Regions from separate parts of the Stappia quadratibracata genome, predicted to be linked through region 2. Evidence: predicted binding sites of a transcription regulator. Region 2 holds the regulator's gene; the other holds the start of a gene.
The links. Region 2 encodes LexA, which represses DNA repair genes until DNA is damaged. Its sites were predicted from a motif close to TGTTCNNNNTGTGTTCNG; they were not measured.
Positions count from the first base shown of each region.

Region 1: H7H34_RS02735 (DNA recombination protein RmuC) is a predicted target of LexA. The motif match lies at 4,676-4,693, and genes of this name have one in related genera.

Region 1 is NZ_JACMIA010000001.1:601,507-610,928, forward strand. Features, by position in the region: gene H7H34_RS02715 (MarR family transcriptional regulator) at 1-253, shown strand, start outside; gene H7H34_RS02720 (C40 family peptidase) at 315-1,196, shown strand; gene H7H34_RS02725 (response regulator) at 1,618-2,001, shown strand; gene H7H34_RS02730 (2-hydroxyacid dehydrogenase) at 2,035-2,979, opposite strand; gene H7H34_RS02735 (DNA recombination protein RmuC) at 3,410-4,675, opposite strand; gene def (peptide deformylase) at 4,881-5,399, shown strand; gene H7H34_RS02745 (MarC family protein) at 5,441-6,073, shown strand; gene fmt (methionyl-tRNA formyltransferase) at 6,161-7,096, shown strand; gene H7H34_RS02755 (GNAT family N-acetyltransferase) at 7,193-7,720, shown strand; gene truA (tRNA pseudouridine(38-40) synthase TruA) at 7,751-8,608, shown strand; gene H7H34_RS02765 (DUF2189 domain-containing protein) at 8,521-9,422, opposite strand, start outside.
Region 2 is NZ_JACMIA010000001.1:2,464,943-2,474,364, reverse strand. Features, by position in the region: gene gltX (glutamate--tRNA ligase) at 1-906, opposite strand, end outside; gene H7H34_RS10860 (ComEC/Rec2 family competence protein) at 1,119-3,599, shown strand; gene lexA (transcriptional repressor LexA) at 3,634-4,350, opposite strand; gene H7H34_RS10850 (molybdopterin molybdotransferase MoeA) at 4,525-5,739, opposite strand; gene moaC (cyclic pyranopterin monophosphate synthase MoaC) at 5,772-6,293, opposite strand; gene trpC (indole-3-glycerol phosphate synthase TrpC) at 6,297-7,106, opposite strand; gene trpD (anthranilate phosphoribosyltransferase) at 7,099-8,127, opposite strand; gene H7H34_RS10830 (peptidylprolyl isomerase) at 8,162-9,422, opposite strand, start outside.

The DNA of each region.
Region 1 (9,422 bases), 1.9 Mb from region 2:
GATGGCGATCCTGATGACGGTCTATCTGGAGCCGCCCCCGCACACGGTGCGCGGACTGGCTGCACGTCTCGACGTCACCAAGCCGGTGATCACCCGCGCGCTCGACACTTTGGGTGCGATGAAACTGCTGTCGCGCCGCCGCGACGAGGCCGACCGGCGCAATGTCGTGGTGACCCGCACCGTTGCCGGGGCGCTCTATCTGGAGCACATTGCCGACACCATCGTTGCCCGGGCCGCCGAGATGCCCCGCTGATCCCAGGCGGTGTACCGGGCAGCCCGATGCCCGAAGCGCCAGAAGAAGCCCGGACCGCCGCATGACCAGCGAACCCGCCGCCGCCCTCGATCGCCGCATCCATCCCGTTCGCCCCGATCTGGCGGCAAGCCGCTATCGTGGCCAGGTCGTGGCCGAGCGCTTCGCCGACCCGCTGCCGGTCCGCATCGCGGTCGCCTCGGCGCCGCTGCGCCCCGCGCCGGATGCGGCCCGCTCCATTGATACCGAAGCGCTCTACGGCGAGAGTTTCGATCTGTACGAGATCCGCGACGACGGCTGGGCCTGGGGGCAGCTGGCGACCGACGGCTATGTTGGGTACCTGCCAGCGGCGAGCGTGGGCGAGGCCGGCGCGCCCGCCACTCACCGGGTCTGCGTGCCGCGCAGCTATCGCTATCCGGAAGCCGAGCTGAAACGCCCGCCGCTCTCGCTCCTGTCGCTTGGCGCGCGCGTGCGCGTCGTCGGCGCAGCAGTGACCCGCGGCCTCGACTACGCGTTGCTCGACGACGGCAGCGCCATGGTCGCCCGCCATCTGATGCCGCTCGGCGAGACCGTGACCGACTGGGTGGCAGTGGCAGAGGGGCTGCTTGGAACGCCCTATCTGTGGGGCGGGCGTACCTCGCTCGGCCTCGACTGCTCGGCGCTGGTGCAGCTGGCGGCGGCGGAAGCGGGCCACGTGCTGCCGCGCGACAGCGACATGCAGCAGGCCGGCGCCGGCGAGGCGCTCGACATCTCCGGCGGTCTGCCGAAGCTTGAGCGCGGCGACCTGCTGTTCTGGAAGGGCCATGTCGGGATCATGAGCGATCCGGGCACCTTGCTGCATGCCAATGGCTACACGATGAGCGTTGCGCTGGAGCCGCTGGAGGCCGCGCTTGCGCGCATCGCGGCGACTGAATGGGGTGCGCTGACCGCCTGTCGCCGGTTGTAGCAGCGCGCGCAACGGCACGCGTTGCGGGCGGTCTTCTTGGGTTTCCGTGTGTCGGATTTTCCGGTTGTTCGGATTTCCAAGTTGTTTTGGAAATTTGCTTTCCCTTCCTTAGAAGGAAACGCCTGAAATTGCCCGGTTTCCCTAGCGCATCTGCTATGCAGGGAATGCAGTTGTAGCGACTCTGCAGCGCGATTATATCAGCTGCGACGTTGGGCGGCAGTTTTCGCCCCTATGAAGCGGGCAGCGAAGAAACCCCACGGGTCAATCCGAAACATCGCCGTCCGAACATATCAGCAAAATTGGATGTTGCGTCAGACTTCCCGAGGGGAGCTGACGGCGACGTCTTTTGCGTTTTACGGACAACCGGTCGCTCATGCTTCATGTCTTGCCGCACGCGGTTTTCCTTCACGTTGAAGACAACGTGAACGATGCCCTAGCCTTCCGTCTGGCGCTTGAAGGAGCGACGGGCAACATTCGCGTCCGCCGTGTCGGATCCGTGGAGACGGCGCTCGAGCTGCTGTCGACGCCGGATGCCGCCGCCGGCCCGCCCTTCGATTGCGTCGTGGCTTCGCTGGACCTGCCCGAAGGACGGGCGGGCGACCTGGCCCGGCGCGTGCGCCAGCGCCACGACAGCGCGACGCTGCCGTTGTTCGGTCTGACGCGCGGCGCGCCGCCGGTGGCAGCTGGCGACGAAGACTGGTTCGACGCGGTTCACCAGAAGCCCGCGACCCCTCGCGAGATGAAGCGCATCGCGCGCGAGATCGTCGACCTCTGGTTCTCTCGCGCGCGTCGGTTTCATTGCTAGTCTATTGAAAATAATAATCTTATAGTTTCGGCGTCAGTAGCCGGTCGCCTTGTCGACGGTGTTGCGCAAGGTGCCGCCCGCCTCGAAGGTGCGGATCTGCTCGGCGACATAGGCCGAGATCGCCTCCGGGTCGCTGTCGGCGGCCACATGCGGCGTGATCACCACATTCTCAAGCTTCCATAGCGGGCTGTGCGACGGCAGCGGCTCGGTCTCGAACACGTCGAGGCTGGCGCCCTTCAGCGTGCCGTCGGTCAGCGCGCGCACCAGGTCCGCCTCGACCTGGCTGCCGCCGCGTCCGGCATTGATGAAGACCGGTCCGCCGAGCGCCCCGTCGCGCGCCAGCCGCGACACGAGGCCGTAGTCGATGAAGCCGCGCGTCTCCGGCGTCAGGGGCAGCAGGTTCACCAGAATGTCGGTGCGGGCGAGGAAGGCATCGAGCTCGCTCTCGCCGGCATAGCTGACGACCCCGTCGATCTGCTTGGGCCCGCGCGCCCAGCCGGCAACGTCAAAACCAAACCGCACCAACATCTTGGCCGCTTCCGCGCCGAGCACGCCGAGACCGAGAAGGCCGACCCGCACGTGCCGCGCAGCCGGCTGCTCAAGGTCGCGCCACAGGCTTTCGCGCTGCTGCGCGGCGTAGGCCAGATGCTGGCGATGGTGCAGCAGGACCTGCAGCGCCACCCACTCGGTCATGCGTGCGGTCAGGTCGGGGTCGACCACCCGAACCATCGGGACATCCGGCAGGCCCGGCTGCGCCAGCAGATGGTCGACGCCGGCGCCCAGCGAAAAGATCACTTCGAGATTGGGGCAGGCCGCCAGGACCTCCGCCGGGGCCTTCCAAGCCAGCGCGTAGCGGATGTCGGCCGGATCGCCGACCGCGTCCGGCCAGGACCGGATCTCGTGCTCCGGCAGGTAGCGGGCAAGGCGCAAGGCCCAGGCGGCGGGGTTCCAGCCCTTGACGGCGATCAGCAGGCTCATGGCGATCCTCCAAAGCGATTGTTTCTCTCTCTTAGAGCATCTTCCGCCGCGCCTTGCAGCACCGGGATCGAAAAAAGCACCGCAAAGCCAAGCCTCTGGCGAGGAAGGTGCCGTAGCGGCGGGCTTCTTTCCGTGTCGAAATCCGGGTCACGGATGCGGTACGCGCCGATATCAAATTTCGAGAGAAATTTTGCAAAATTCCGTGCTGAAATCGGACGAAATTGATTTTTCCGTCTCAAATCCGCGGTTTGCGCAGAAGGGACAGATGGACGTGGGAGGCACCGAGGATGCGGTCTCCTGTTTCCCTCCGCCGCCTGCCTTTATCCCCGTCCTGTCCCCGGTGCGGCGCCGGCCCCGGCTGTCGGCGCATGCTGGCTGTTATCCCCGCAGGGGGCGGGCTGGCGTATGATGCGCGGCAGGTAGGACGGCGTCAGTCGGCGGCGTACGGATCGTGAAGTCCGGGCAGGGGCAGGGGGCGTGCCGCCTCGTCCCGGTGCCCGCGCGGCTCGGCCGCCGGCGCGCCGGCCCGGTCCGTCCGGTCGGTGGTGCCGTCTAAAGCCTGCTCGCCGCGCGGCGGGGCGAGATCGAGATCGCCGATGTTGCGGCCGCGCTTGCCGATCTTGTCGGTCGAAATGAGGATTTGCTCGATGTCGCGGCCGGCCTGGCCGAAATGCTGCTGCAGCTTGCGGACCCGCTCGTCCAGCCGGTCGACATCGGCGACGAGATGGGCGACCTCGGCCTGGATCCGGTGTGCCTCCTCGCGCAGCCGCGCATCGCGCAGCACCGACTGCACCACCTGGATCGACAACAACAGCAGCGAGGGGGAGACGATGACCACCCGGACTCGGTGTGCCTTCTGGACGAGATCGGAAAAGTGCTCGTGGATCTCGGCGAAGATGCTTTCGGACGGCACGAACATGAAGGCCGTGTCCTGGGTCTCGCCTGGAATGAGATAGCGCTCGGCAATGTCCGTCAGGTGTTTGCCGATGTCGCGGCGAAACCGGGCGCGCGCCTGCTTCAGCGGTTCCGCTCCTTCCGCCTGCTTCAGCTCGTTATAGGCCTCCAGCGGAAACTTGGCGTCGACGACGAGGGGCGGGGCGCCGTTCGGCAGATGGATCAGGCAGTCGGGCCGCACGCGCGTCGACAGGGTCGCCTGGAAGCTGAAGGCGCCCGGCGCCAGCGCATCCTGGACGATCGCCTCCATCCGGCCCTGGCCGAAGGCGCCGCGCGCCTGCTTGTTGTCGAGGATAGACTGCAGCGCCCCGACCTGACCGGACAGGTCGCGGATCGTTGCCTGCGCCCGGTCGATGACGGCCAGCCGCTCGTGCAGGTGGCGCAACCCGTCATGGGTCCGCCGGGTGGTCTCGGCCATCGACTGGCCGAGCTTGTGGCTCATGCCGTCGAGCCGCTCGTTGACGGCGCGCATCAGGTCGCCCTGCCGCGAGCCGAAGACCTCGGCCATGGTCTGCATCCGGCCGGTCATCTCGGACTGGACCTTGAGCAGGTCGGCGATCCGCGCCTCAAGCTCGCGCGCGTGTTCGGCCGCCCGCCATTCGGCATCGCGCGCCCGGCCCGCCTGCCGCGACACCGAGACGAGCGTCAGCACCGCCGCGCCGAGCAGCAGCAAGGCGGCGCCGACCAGCGCCTCGCCGAGCGACACGGGCCGGCCGAGCAGGGTGAAGAGAATCGTCTCCATGGAAACAAAGATAGAACATTTGTCGCCGCCGCGAAACGGCGCAGGCGCGTGGGGCGGCAACCGGGCACAGCGAGCGGGCAGAGGAGCGCCGGGCGTGCGCATGACGCCGGCGGCTCTCTCGCCAGGGGCCGTAAACCGCGGAAATCGTGCGTTCCGGGCGCATCCGCGCGTTGACGCGGGCGGCCTTCTCCCATATTTCAGCACCATGACGAAACGAGACATCATCATCCTGCCGGATCCCAAGCTGCGCCTGGTCAGCGAGCCGGTCGCCAGCGTCGACGACGCCGTGCGCCAGCTGGCCGACGACATGCTGGAAACCATGTACGACGCGCCGGGCATCGGGCTGGCCGCGATCCAGATCGGCGTGCCGACGCGCATGCTGGTGCTGGACGTGGCGCGCGAGGGCGAGACGCCCGCGCCGATGGTGGTGATCAACCCCGAGATCGTCTGGGAATCCGACGAGCGCTCCGTCTATCAGGAAGGCTGCCTGTCGATCCCGGAATATTACGAGGACGTGGAGCGGCCGCAGCGCATCGGCCTGCGCTTCCTCGACCGCGAGGGCGCGCAGCGCGAGATCGAGGCAGATGGCCTGCTCGCCACCTGCCTGCAGCACGAGATCGACCACCTGAACGGCGTGCTGTTCATCGACCACATTTCCAAGCTGAAGCGCGACCGCGTCGTGAAGAAGTTCCAGAAGCAGGCGCGGCTGACCGAAAAGGCCTGAGCCGCGCTGCAGCCTGAACCTGCGACCCGGGAGCCGGACGCATGGACATCGCCTTCTTCCTCAAGGTCTTCGCGGCGCTTTTCGCGATCATGAGCCCGGTCGCCAACCTGCCGGTGTTCCTGGCGCTGACCGGCGACCGTGATGCCGCCGGCAAGCGCGCCGTCGCCCTGACCGCAACGCTCGGCCTCGTCGCCGGCTCGCTCGTCGTCTTCTTCGGCGGCGAGGCGCTGCTGTCGCTGTTCGGCATCAGCATCGACGGCTTTCGCCTGGCCGGCGGGCTGCTGATCCTGCTGATCGCCCTGTCCATGCTGCATGGCGGCGAAAGCAGCGCGCAGGCCGGCACGGACGCAGAAAAGCAGCATCACCAGAGCGTCGACAATCCGGGCATCTACCCGCTGACCGTGCCGATGCTGCTGGGGCCCGGTTCGATCTCGACCATCGTCATCTTCCGCGAGCAGGCGAGCGGAGCGGGGCAGCAGGTCGCCCTGGTGGCGGCGCTCGCCGCCATGGTCGCCGTTCTCTCGGTCACCTTTCTCGCCGCGCCGCTGCTGGCGCGGGTTCTGGGGCGCACCGCGATCAGCATCATGAGCCGGCTGATGGGCATGATCCTGGCCGCCATTGCCATGGAGATGATGGTGACGAGCCTCAAGGCCCTGTTGCCCGGTCTTGCATGAAGCGCCTCGCATGAAGCGCCTCGCCTGATACGTTCAAACCCCTGAAAGCCGAGCCCTGCTCGCCCATTCGAAGGAGAAATCATGACCTTGCGCATCGTCTTCATGGGAACGCCGGAGTTTTCCGTTCCGACCTTGATGGAGATCGTCGGCCAGGGTCACGATGTCGTCGCCTGCTACACCCAGCCGCCGCGCAAGGCGGGCCGGGGTATGGAGGAGCGCAAGTCGGCAGTGCATCAGGCGGCCGAGACGCTGGGCATTCCGGTGCGCTGCCCGCAGTCGCTGAAAAGCGAGGAGGAGCACGCCGCCCTTGCCGAGCTCGCCCCCGATGCGGCCGTCGTCGTCGCCTACGGCCTGATGCTGCCGCAGGCGGTGCTCGACATTCCGGTGCATGGCTGTCTCAACCTGCATGCCTCGCTGCTGCCGCGCTGGCGCGGTGCGGCCCCGATCAACCGCGCGATCATGGCCGGCGACGCGGAAACCGGCGTCGAGGTGATGCGCATGGAAGCCGGGCTCGACACCGGTCCGGTCTACATGGCCGAGAAGCTGGCGATCGGACAGGACATGACGGCCGGCGAGCTGCACGACCGCCTGTCGGTGCTGGGCGCCGACCTGATGGTGCGCGCGCTCGCCGCCCTGCCGCGCGGCGGCCTGGTGCCGACGCCCCAGGCGGAGGAGGGCGTCACCTACGCCCGCAAGCTCGACAAGGCCGAGACGCGGATCGACTGGACGCGGCCGGCCCGCGAGGTGCACGACCATGTGCGCGGGCTCTCGCCCTTTCCCGGTGCCTGGTGCGAGGTGGAGATTTCGGGGCGCAGCGAGCGGGTGAAGGTGCTGCGCAGCGCGCTGGACGAGAGCGCCTCGGGCGAGCCGGGCACGCTGCTTTCCGCCGGCGACGAGCTGCTGGTCGCCTGCGGCAGCGGCGCGGTGCGTCTGGTGCAGCTGCAGCGCGCCGGCAAGAAGCCGATGCCGGCGGCCGAGTTCCAGCGCGGCGCCCAGCTCAGCCCCGGCACCCGGCTTTCGTGAACGGGGTCATCCATCGCCAAGCGGCCGCCGGGCAGGCTATGATGCCGGCCAAAGCAGATCGCTGTCAGGTGCCGCAAGGCCGAACGGACCATTCAGATGACCCATCCCGCGCTTGAACCCCAGATCCGTCCCGCCACGCCCGCCGACGAGGCGGACATTTCGCTCGTCACCGCCACCGCCTTCGGCCAGGAGGGCGAGGCACGGCTGGTCGACGAGCTGCGCTCCTGCGGCGCATTGGTGCTCGAGCTGGTGGCGGTCGACCGGGACGGGCGCGTCGTTGGCCATGTCGCCTTCTCGCGGGTGACGGGAGCGGGCGCCGGGCACCGTCTTGCCATCTCGTGCCTGGCGCCGGTCTCGGTGAGCCCGGACCGGCAGCGCGGCGGCGTCGGCTCGGCGCTGATCCGCGCCGGGATCGAGGCCTTGCGCGAGCAGGGCGAGGACCTGGTGCTGGTGCTGGGACCGCCCGCCTATTACCCGCGCTTCGGCTTCGACGTGGAGCTTGCGAAAAAGGTCGCGGGCCCCTATGCGGGGGCAGCCTTCCAGGCGCTGGCGCTGACCGAGGCCGCACGGGCGGCCCTGCCGATCGAGGTCACCTTCGCCACGCCCTTCGAGGCCTTCGAGTAACCGCGACAACCGGCGAGCCGTTTTCGTTCCATGCCCCGCTACAAGCTGACAGTCGACTATGACGGCCGCCCTTTCGTGGGCTGGCAGAGGCAGGACAACGGTCCCTCCGTGCAGGGGGTGATCGAGCGGGCGGTGAAGGCGTTTTCCGGCGAGACGGTGACCATCGGCGGCGCGGGGCGCACCGATTCCGGCGTGCATGCGACCGGGCAGGTGGCCCATCTCGATCTGGAGAAGGACTGGCCGGCGGCCACCGTGCTGGGCGCGCTCAACTTCCACTGCCTGCCCGATCCGGTGGCGATCCTCGCCTGCGAGAAGATGCATGAAGGCTTCGATGCCCGCTTTTCCGCGATCCGCCGGCACTACCGCTATCGCATCGTCAACCGGCTGGCGCCGCTGACCCACGACCTGGGGCTGGCCTGGCATGTGAAGAAGCCGCTCGATGCGGCGGCGATGCATGAGGCGGCGCAGGTCTTCGTCGGCCATCACGACTTCACCACCTTCCGCCATTCGCGCTGCCAGGCGAAGAGCCCGTGGAAGACGCTGGAAGCCTTCAGCGTGCGCCGCGAGGGCGAGAGCATCATCGCCGAGTGCTCGTCGCGCTCCTTCCTGCACAACCAGGTGCGCTCGATGGTCGGCACGCTGCGGCTGGTCGGCGAGGGCCGCTGGGGGCCGGGGGATGTGGCAAAGGCGCTGGCGGCGTGCAACCGCGAGGCCTGCGGCCCGGTGGCGCCGCCCGACGGGCTCTACCTGACACAGGTCGACTATCGCCCGGCGGAAGAGGACGCGGCCTCGCTTGCCGCCTATCGTGCCGGGCTTGCCGCCGGTGCGGGGGAAGCTGTCGTCGAGGATGGCGACGAGGCGGTCGGGGACGTGGTCTCCGGCGGCTGAAGGCCGGCCTCGTCCTCCTGCGGGGCGGGCGGCACCAGCTTGCGATAGAGATGCCAGGTGGTGTGGCCGAGCACCGGCAGGGCGACGAGCAGCCCGGCGAACAGCGGCAGCATCGACACGATCAGCGTCGCGGTGACGACCAGCGCCCAGCCGATCATCGGCTTCGGGCTGGTGACGACCGCGCGCACGCTGGTGATCATCGCGGTGATGAAGTCGACGTCCCGGTCGAGCAGCATCGGGAAGGAGACGACCGTCAGCGAGAACAGGATGATCGACAGCACCGCGCCGATGGCATTGCCGATGACCAGGAACATCAGGCCTTCCGGCGTCGTCACCACCACCTCGACGAAGGCGCCGAAGGAGGCGAACGACTTGAAGCCGAGGAACAGGGCGAGCAGCAGCCGCACCTGATACATCCACATGATCTGGACGAAGAGCACGACGAAGGCCATCCAGGCGATCTCGCGCTTGCGCTGCGCCCAGATGACGCCGAGGACGCCCGGCCAGTCGAGCGGCTCGCCCGTCTCCAGCCGGCGGCTGACCTCGTAGAGGCCGACGGCGATGAACGGGCCGATCAGCCCGAAGCCGATCGCCAGCGGATAGCTGAGATAGCTCATGTGCAGGGCGGAGGCGGTGAGCAGCACCAATATGCCGCCGAGGGCATAGACCGCGCCGAAGAACAGGCCGAAGCGCGGCGCCTTGCGGAAGTCGCGCATGCCCGCGCCGAGCGCATCGACGATGGCATCGAAGCCGATGGCGTTGACCCGCGTCGGGTCCGGCCGCCGCACAGGCTGCCCCTCGCTCGCGCTGTTGC
Region 2 (9,422 bases):
GTCGAAGCGCGAGGGCGACTTGCCGATGGCGTCGAGATCGAACCAGCCGGTCATCTCCTGCGTCGAGAAGATCTCGTCGTCGCCATGGCTCCAGCCGAGGCGCGCCAGATAGTTGCGCATGGCGGCGGGCAGATAGCCCATGGCCCGGTAGGCCTCGACGCCGAGCGCGCCATGGCGCTTCGACAGCTTGGCGCCGTCCGGACCGTGGATCAGCGGGATATGGGCCATCACCGGCACGTCCCAGCCGAGCGCCTGATAGATCAGCGTCTGGCGGGCGGCATTGGTCAGGTGATCGTCGCCGCGCACGATGTGGGTGACGCCCATGTCGTGGTCGTCGACGACGACGGCCAGCATGTAGGTCGGCGTGCCGTCGGAGCGCAGCAGGACCAGATCGTCCAGATCCTTGTTCGGGAAGACGACGCGGCCCTGCACCTTGTCCTCGATCACCGTCTCGCCGTCGACTGGCGCCTTGAGGCGGATCGCCGGCTTGACGCCGGCCGGGGCCTCGGACGGATCGCGGTCGCGCCAGCGCCCGTCATAGCGCGGCGGCAGGCCGTTGGCGCGCTGCTCCTCGCGCATCGCCGTCAGCTCTTCCGGCGTCGCATAGCAGCGATAGGCCATGCCCTTCTCGATCAGGCTCTCGGCCACCTCGCGGTGGCGCGCGGCGCGGGCGAACTGCGAGATCGCCTCGCCCTCCCAGTCGAGACCGAGCCAGGTCAGGCCGTCGAGGATCGCGGAGATGGCCGCATCGGTGCTGCGCTCGCGGTCGGTGTCCTCGATCCGCAGCAGCATCTTGCCGCCGAAACGCCGGGCATAAAGCCAGTTGAACAGCGCCGTGCGGGCGCCGCCGATATGCAGGTAGCCGGTCGGGGAGGGCGCAAAGCGCGTGACGACGGGAGAGCTCATTCAAAAGGCCTCGTGATCGGTGGCGGCACCGGCGCAGAGCGTCCGGCGTGCCTTCGGGAATATCCGGTGCCGTTTCGCGTCTTGCGCGAACCCGGGTTGCAATGCAACGCTTCGGTCCTGGCACGGTCGGCGACCGTGTAACACAGCGGCGCCGCGCCACCAATGCCCGAGCGAGGGGCACGCGCGCGCCGGCGAGGGGAAGGGGCGGCCAGGTGTCCCGGGCGGGCGAGGACGACGACGACAGGCGAGCGCTGCCGGATGCGGCGCCAAGGGCGGTGCCGGCAGCGGCGCCGGGACGAACGGGCAGCGGCAGTGGGGAACGCCGCTGGCTTGCGCTCGCCCCCTTGCTGCTTGCCGATCTGCTTGCCCGTCGTCGGCGAGCCCGCGCAGGATGGCACGAAACGCAAGGGGCGGGGACAAGGTTCGCAGCTGCCTGTGCCGAAAGCCTTGCGCAGGGGCGCGGGCTCGCCTTCGCCGCGCTCGCCTTCACCTTCGGCATCGCTGTCTATTTCCGCCTGCCGTCCGAGCCGTTGGTCCCCGTTCTGGCGCTTGCCGCCATTCTTGCCTGGGCCGGCTGGTTTTTCGCGGCGCGCCGCGGCGTGCGGGGCCTTGTGTTACTGGCTCTGGCGCTGGTGCTGTCGGGACTTTTCGCCGGGGCATTGCGCACCGCACTTGTTGCCGCCCCGGTGATCGATCGGGCGCGGAGCGTGACACTGACCGGCTTTGCGGAGGAGGTCGAGCGCACCGACCGCGGCACGCGGTTGCTGCTGCGCGTTGCGGGGATAGAGCGGCTGCCAGCGTCAGCAATGCCTTATCGGGTCCGCGTGTCGCTGCGCGGCGACCCCGAAGGCGAGAGGATCTCTGTCGGCGAGGCTGTACGGCTGCGCGCGAGGCTGATGCCGCCGTCGGCTGCCGTGATGCCCCGCGGCTACGACTTCGCCTTTCGTGCCTTCTTCGACGGCATCGGCGCCACCGGTTTTGCCTTCGGCGCGCCGAGCCGCATTGATCTCGGTCCCGCACCGCTGTCGCTACGGCTGAAAGCCGGGATCGCCAGTCTGCGTCAGGCGATTGCCGCGCGGATCATCGCCGCGCTCGGCGAGACGACGGCCGCCGCGCTTGCCATTGCGCTGATCACCGGCGACCGCTCTCTGATCCCAGAGCAGGTGACGGAGGCGCTGAGGACCGCCGGCCTTGCGCATATCCTGGCGATTTCCGGCCTGCATATGGCGCTGTTCGCCGGCTCGGTGTTCTTCGTCGTGCGGGCGCTTCTGGCGCTGTTCCCGCATCTGGTGCATGAGCGGCGGATCGATGCCTGGGCCGCCGTTGCGGCGATGTCGGCCGCCGTCTTCTATCTCGGCATTTCCGGTGCCTCCATCGCAACGCAGCGCGCCTTCCTGATGATCGTTCTGGTGTTTTCGGGGCGCATCTTCTCGCGGCGGGCCCTGACGCTGCGCAATGTCGCGATTGCCGTCCTGCTGATCCTTGCGATGCTGCCGGAGGCGTTGCTCGATCCCGGTTTCCAGATGTCCTTCGCCGCCGTGATCGCCCTGATCGCCGCCTATGAGGAAATAACCCGGCGGCGCGCCGCGCGCGAGCGCCAGGGGCCGATGGCGCCGCCGGGTCGTGGGGGGCTGCTGCAGGCCGCGACATCGGGCGCTGCGGGCTGGTTCTGGGGGCTTCTCCTGACCTCGCTGATCGCGGGCCTGGCGACGGGGGCCATCGGCGCCTATCACTTCCACCGAATCTCGCCGCTCGGTACGCTCGGCAACCTGCTGGCAATGCCGGTGGTGACACTCGTGGTCATGCCGTTCGCGGTGCTGGCGCTGGCCCTGCTGCCCTTCGGGCTGGAGGCCTTGCCGCTCGCGGCGATGGGCGCTGGCATCGATCTCGTGGTGGCGATGGCGACCTGGGTCAGCAACCTGACGCCGGAGGACGGGGTGATCGGCGCGCCCTCGCTTGGCGGCACGCTACTGGTGGTGGCGGCAGGGCTTGTCGCCTGCCTTGCGCCGCGGGGATATCGCCCAGTCGCCCTGCTGCCGCTTGCCGCCTCCGTCCTGCTTTATGCCCTGCATCGGCAGCCGGACATGCTGATCTCGGCCACCGGCACGACCATTGCCGTGCGCGATGCGGCCGGGGCCTTGCGCGTTTCATCGCGCCCGAGCGGGTTCCTGCCGGAGGTCTGGTTGCGGGCGGAAGGCATCAGTGTGCAGCACCACGGGAACCGGCGGATCGCGGCCGGCGACCTTCGCTGCGACAAGCTGGCCTGTCTAGTGCGCGCGCATGGTCCGCCGGGGGCGGGTGCCCGGCACGGTGCCTCCGCAAATGCACCGCCGGGACCGGTGGCAGGACCGGGGCCGGGGCCCTTTGCAGCGGGGCAAGGCCCGCCTGCGCTGCTGGTCTCGCTGGTGCGCGACAGCGCCGCCTTCGAAGAGGATTGCCGCAAGGCCGACATCATCGTCTCGGCGCTGATTGCCCCGCCCGATTGCCGGGCAAGGCAGGTGTTCGACGGGGCGCGGCTTGCCCGCGACGGCGCCGTTGCGCTCTATTTCAGTGCGCCGGCCGCCTCGGCCGCATCTCGATCAGCGCTCGCGCAAGCGTCATCGGCTTGGCAGTCGCCATCAGGCACAGGCGATGCTCTCGCTGTTGCCGTGGTCCCCAGCTACGGGCGTCGCCGACCCTGGACGCCGAAATGACCCGCCTGCCAGGAGCCCCGTCCGGCGCGCGGCCTCAATAGCGACGGAACAGCGAGACGAGCTTGCCCTGGATGCGCACGCGTCCCGGACCGAAGATGCGGGTTTCGTAGGCCGGGTTTGCGGCCTCCAGCGCAACGGACGCGCCCTTCTTGCGCAGGCGCTTCAACGTCGCTTCCTCGTCGTCGATCAGGGCGACGACGATGTCGCCGCTGTCGGCGCTGTCGGAACGGCGGATCACCACGGTGTCGCCGTCGAGAATGCCGGCCTCGATCATGGAATCGCCGCGCACTTCCAGCGCGTAGTGCTCGCCGTTGCCGAGCAGGTCGGCCGGCATGGCGATGGTGTGGCTGTGGGACTGGATCGCCTCGATCGGTACGCCGGCGGCAATGCGGCCCATGACCGGGATCTCGACGCTGTCATTGGCCGCGGGCGGTGGGGCTGGGGCTGTTTCCACCGGCGGCGTCTTGCCGAGAGATCCTTCGATGACGGAGGGCGAGAAGCCCTGGCCGCGCTGCGAGGCAAGGCCGAGCGCAACCGATTCCGGCAGCTTGACGATCTCCAGCGCCCGGGCGCGGTTCGGCAGGCGGCGAATGAACCCGCGCTCTTCCAGCGCGGTGATCAGCCGGTGGATGCCGGACTTGGACCGCAGATCGAGCGCGTCCTTCATCTCGTCGAACGAGGGAGGAACACCGGTTTCCTTCAGCCGTTCGTGGATGAACAGGAGCAATTCGTGCTGCTTGCGCGTCAACATGCGCTTGGGTCCCCCGCTCTGGCACGCAAGGCCTGGCCGATATCGGCCGGCTGCTGCCGATCGCTGCCTGCGACTCAGGCTATGTACAAATCATGAACATAGTCTAACCGTTCCTGCCTTGTTCCACAATGCCCATAGGGAACGAAACGGGAAGCGGTAGGGCGCGGGGTCGGCTCAGCCCTGCGGCAGGCGCAGGACCGGCACCGGCGTGCCGGCGGGCAGGGGGGGCGCATGGGGCGGGCGCACCACCAGCGCATCGGCGCGGGTGAGCGTTGCCAGCATGGAGGAGTCCTGCCGCTCGAACGGGGCGACACGCTCCGTGCCGTCGTCCTGGCGCAGGATGCGCGCCCGCAGATAGTCCTCGCGCTGGTCATTGCCGCCGATATCGGCGGTCAGCGGCAGCAGTTCGGCATCGCGCCGGCGCGGCGGGCGGCCGAGCAGGGCGTCGATCAGCGGACGCAGGAAGAGAACGCCGCAGACGAGGCTTGAGACCGGATTGCCCGGCAGGCCGAGCACGCGCATGCCCTCGATGCGGCCGGCCATCAGCGGCTTGCCCGGCCGCATGGCGATGCGCCAGAAGCCGAGTTCCATGCCTGAGGCGGCAAGCACTTCCTGCACCAGATCGTGGTCGCCGACGGAGGCCCCGCCAAGCGTGACGAGGATGTCGGCTCCGACGGCTCGCGCCTCGGCGATCTTCTCCGCGATATGCTCGCGCCGGTCGGAGGCGATGCCGAGCTGCAGCGGCTCGCCGCCGCAATCCTCGACCAGGGCGGCAATGCCCGCATGGTTGGAGGCGATGATCTGGTCGGGCCCCGGCTGCTCCCCCGGTTCGACCAGTTCGTCGCCCGTCGCCAGGATCGCCACCTTCGGTCGGCGGCGCAGCTCAAGCACGGGATGGTTCATGGCGGCCGCCAGCGCAAGGCGGCGATAGTCGAGCCGCGTACCGGCGCTCAGCAGCGTTTCGCCAACCTTGAAATCAAGCCCGGCGGGGCGCACGAAACGGCCGAGCGGTGCGCTTTCCAGCGCGGTGACGCGCTCGCCGTCGCGCTCGGCGTTTTCCTGGATCAGGATCGTGTCGCTGCCTTCGGGAAGCGGTGCGCCGGTGAAGATGCGCACGGTCTCGCCCGCTCCGATGGTGCCGGAGAAGGCGCGGCCCGCGGGGGCTTCGCCGATCAGCTTGAGCACGGCCGGAACGGTGGCGATATCGGCCGCGCGCACGGCATAGCCGTCCATGGCGGAGGCGGCGAAGGGCGGCTGGGTGCGGGTCGCGGCAAGGTCGGCAGCCAGCACGCGGCCATTGGCCAGTGCGAGCGGCACGGTCTCGGAGCCGAGCGGCTCGACGTCGCCGAGAAGTCGCGACAGGGCTTCGTCGACCGAGATCAGCGCCATGTCAGCAGTGCCTCATGTCAGTTGGCCTTGTGTCAGGCGGGGTTCGTTTCGCTCGCCGCGGTCCAGTCGCCGGACTTGCCGCCGGACTTGGCAAGGACGCGGATGCCGCCGATGGTCATGCCGCGGTCGACGGCCTTGGCCATGTCGTAGATCGTCAGGCAGGTGACCGAGCAGGCGGTCAGCGCCTCCATCTCGACGCCGGTCTGGCCCGAAACGCGGGCCATCGCGGTGACGCGCAGGCCCGGGAGCGCCTCGTCCGGCACGATGTCGACGGCGACCTTGGACAGCAGCAGGGGATGGCAGAGCGGCACCAGCTCGTGGGTGCGCTTGGCGGCCATGATGCCGGCGATGCGGGCGGTGGCGATGACGTCGCCCTTCTTGGCCGAACCGGACAGGATCAGCGCCAGCGTTTCCGGCTTCATGCGCACATGGCCTTCGGCCTGCGCCTCGCGGGAGGTGACCTCCTTGGTCGAGACGTCGACCATGTTGGCCGCGCCGCTCTCGTCCAGATGGGTCAAGCGCGGGGAAGCGTCTCCAGAAGATGTGCCAGCCATGTCCTACTCCGCCGCAAGTCCGGGACGCGCCAGCAGCGCGCGCGTTGCGCCGGCCACATCGTCCTGGCGCATCAGGCTCTCGCCGATCAGGAAGGTGGAGATGCCGCAGCGTTCCATCCGGGCAAGGTCCTGCGGGGTGAACAGGCCGGATTCGCCGACGACGAGACGGTCGTCCGGGATCAGTCCGGCCAGCGTCTCGCTGGTTTCCAGCCGCGTTTCGAATGTCTTCAGGTTGCGGTTGTTGATGCCGATCATCGGCGAGGTGAGGCGCAGCGCGCGCTCCAGCTCGTCCGCGTCGTGCACCTCGACCAGCACGTCCATGCCGAGGCCGAAGGCGGTCGCCTCCAGATCGGCGGCCAGCGCGTCGTCGACGGCGGCCATGATGATCAGGATGCAGTCGGCGCCCCAGGCGCGGGCCTCGAACACCTGATAGGTGTCGTAGAGGAAATCCTTGCGCAGGGCCGGAAGCGCGGTGGCTGCACGCGCCGCGACCAGGAACTCCGGCGCGCCCTGGAAGGACGGGGTGTCAGTCAGTACGGAGAGGCAGGCGGCGCCGCCGGCCTCATAGGCGCGGGCCAGCGCCGGCGGATCGAAGTCGGCGCGGATCAGGCCCTTGGACGGGCTTGCCTTCTTGATCTCGGCGATCAGGCCGAACTCGCCGGCGTCCTTGCGGGCGCGCAGCGCGTTCAGGAAGCCGCGCGGGGCGTCGGATTCGGCGGCGCGCCGCTCGATCTCGGCCTGCGGCACGGCGGCCTTGGCGGCGGCGATCTCCTCGCGCTTGTAGGCGCCGATCTTTTCCAGGATGTCAGCCATCGCCGCGCACCTCGTTCGACACCTCGACGAGACGCGACAGGCGCGCCAGCGCATTGCCGCTGTCGATGGCATTCGCGGCCATCGCGACGCCCTCGGCAAGGCTCGGTGCGCGGCCGGCGACCACCAGCGTCGCGCCGGCATTCATCAGCACCGTGTCGCGATAGGCGGACTTTTCGCCCTCCAGCACGGCCTTGAGCGCGACGGCGTTTTCCGGCGCCTCGCCGCCCTTCAGGTCGGCGGGGTCGTGGAACGCAAGGCCGACATCCTTCGGCGAGATCTCGAACAGGCGGATCTCGCCGTTCTCCAGCGCGGCAACGCTGGTCGGGCCGGTCGTGGTGATTTCGTCGAGCCCGTCGGAGCCGTGCACCACCCAGGCCGATTCCGAACCGAGCGCGGCAAGCACGCGGGCGATCGGCTCGACCCATTGCGGGGCGAAGACGCCGACCATCTGACGCTTGACGCCGGCCGGGTTGGACAGCGGGCCGAGCAGGTTGAAGATCGTGCGGGTGCCGAGCTCGGTGCGCGCCGGACCGACATGCTTCATCGCCGAATGATGGTTCGGCGCGAACATGAAGCCGAGGCCCGCCTCGCGGATGCAGCGGGAGATCTGCGCCGGGCTGATGTCGATGTCGACGCCGAGCGCGGCCAGCACGTCGGCTGCGCCCGACTTGGACGACAGCGAACGGTTGCCGTGCTTGGCGACATGGACGCCGCAGCCGGCGACCACGAAGGCCGAGCAGGTGGAGATGTTGTAGCTGCCGGAGGCATCGCCGCCGGTGCCCACCACGTCGACCGCATCGGCCGGAGCGGAGACCGGAACCATCTTGGAGCGCATGGTGGCGACGGCGCCGGCGATCTCGTCGACGGTCTCGCCGCGCACCCGCAGCGCCATCAGGAAGCCGCCGATCTGCGCAGGGGTCGCCGCGCCCGACATGATGATGTCGAAGGCGGACTGGGCTTCTGCGCGCGACAGGGCGTGCCCGTCGGCGGCCTTTGCGATCAGGCTCTTGAGGTTGCTCATATCAACGTCCTCCCGAAAGGGACCCGGGGCGGCATCAGCTGCCGCCCTGGCCGAGCACCCGGTTGATGTTGGCCTGGTTGACGCTGACGCCGAGCCGCGCCTCGCGCTCACCGACATACTGACCGATGATCGAGTTCTGCAGAGCCTCGGCCAGCCGCTGGTCGAGCGCGGCGATCTCGCCGGCCTCGCGGAAGAAGGCCGGAGCCGAGGCGCCCGTCACGCGGAAGACCAGGCGACGGTCGCCCTCGCGCGCGGCGCTGCCGAGCGTGCCGACCGGGCCGGAGAAGACGGCCGGGATGGCGGAGGCGGGCAGGGGGCCATTGGCGCCATTGCGCTTGATGCCGCTGGCCGAGGCAACCGTCAGGCCACGCTCGGTCGCCACGTCCTGCAGCGACTTGCCGCCGCGGACCTCTTCCACGATGGAGGAGGCAAGGGCGTCGAGACGCTCGGTGCGCTGCTGCGCGGTCCAGGCGTCGACGACCTGCTGGCGTACTTCGTCCAGCGTGCGGTCGCGGGCCGGAACGACTTCGCGCACCTCGAACCACAGGAACCCGTCGCGGCCGAGCTGCAGCATATCGGCCTCGATGCCGACATCGCTCTCGAAGACGTCGGAGATCAGGTCGTTGGCGTCCGGCAGCTCAACCGCGTTGCCGGCCTCGTCCTTGCCGGCGCTGTCGAAGGCGGCCGGCGTGTCGAGGGTCAGGGAGAATCGCTCGGCGACCTCCTGCAGCGTCGCGCCGCCGGCGCGGGCGTCCTCGATCTCGTCATGCAGGTCCAGCACCTCGCGCTGCGCCTGTCGCAGTGCGATTTCCTTGCGCAGCTCGGGAGCGACCTCCTCCACCGGCGACTGATGCGCCTCGGTGATCTCGGCGACCTTGAGCAGGACCGAGGTCAGGCGTCCCTCGACGATGTCGGAAGTCTGTCCCTCGGCGAGCGAGAAGGCTGCCTCGGCGATGGCCGGATCGAGCAGGTCCGTGCGGGCCATGTTGCCCAGCTCGACCTGCGTTTCCGTCAGGCCGCGCTCGGCCAGGATGTCGTCGAAGGTCTTGCCTTCCGAAAGTGCGGTGCGGACAGCCTCGACCGCGGCCGCGTCGGGCAGCGGAAGCTGCAGGATGCGGCGGCGCTCCGGCTCGCCGAAGCGGTCGCCGGAGGCCTGGTATTCCTGGCGCACGTCGTCTTCGCTGACCTCGTCCGGGCGCGCCAGGCGCTCGGGCGTCAGCGACAGCAGCGCGACCTTGCGGTATTCGGGCGCGCGGAACGTGTCCTTATTGGCCTCGAAATATGTGGCGAGCTCG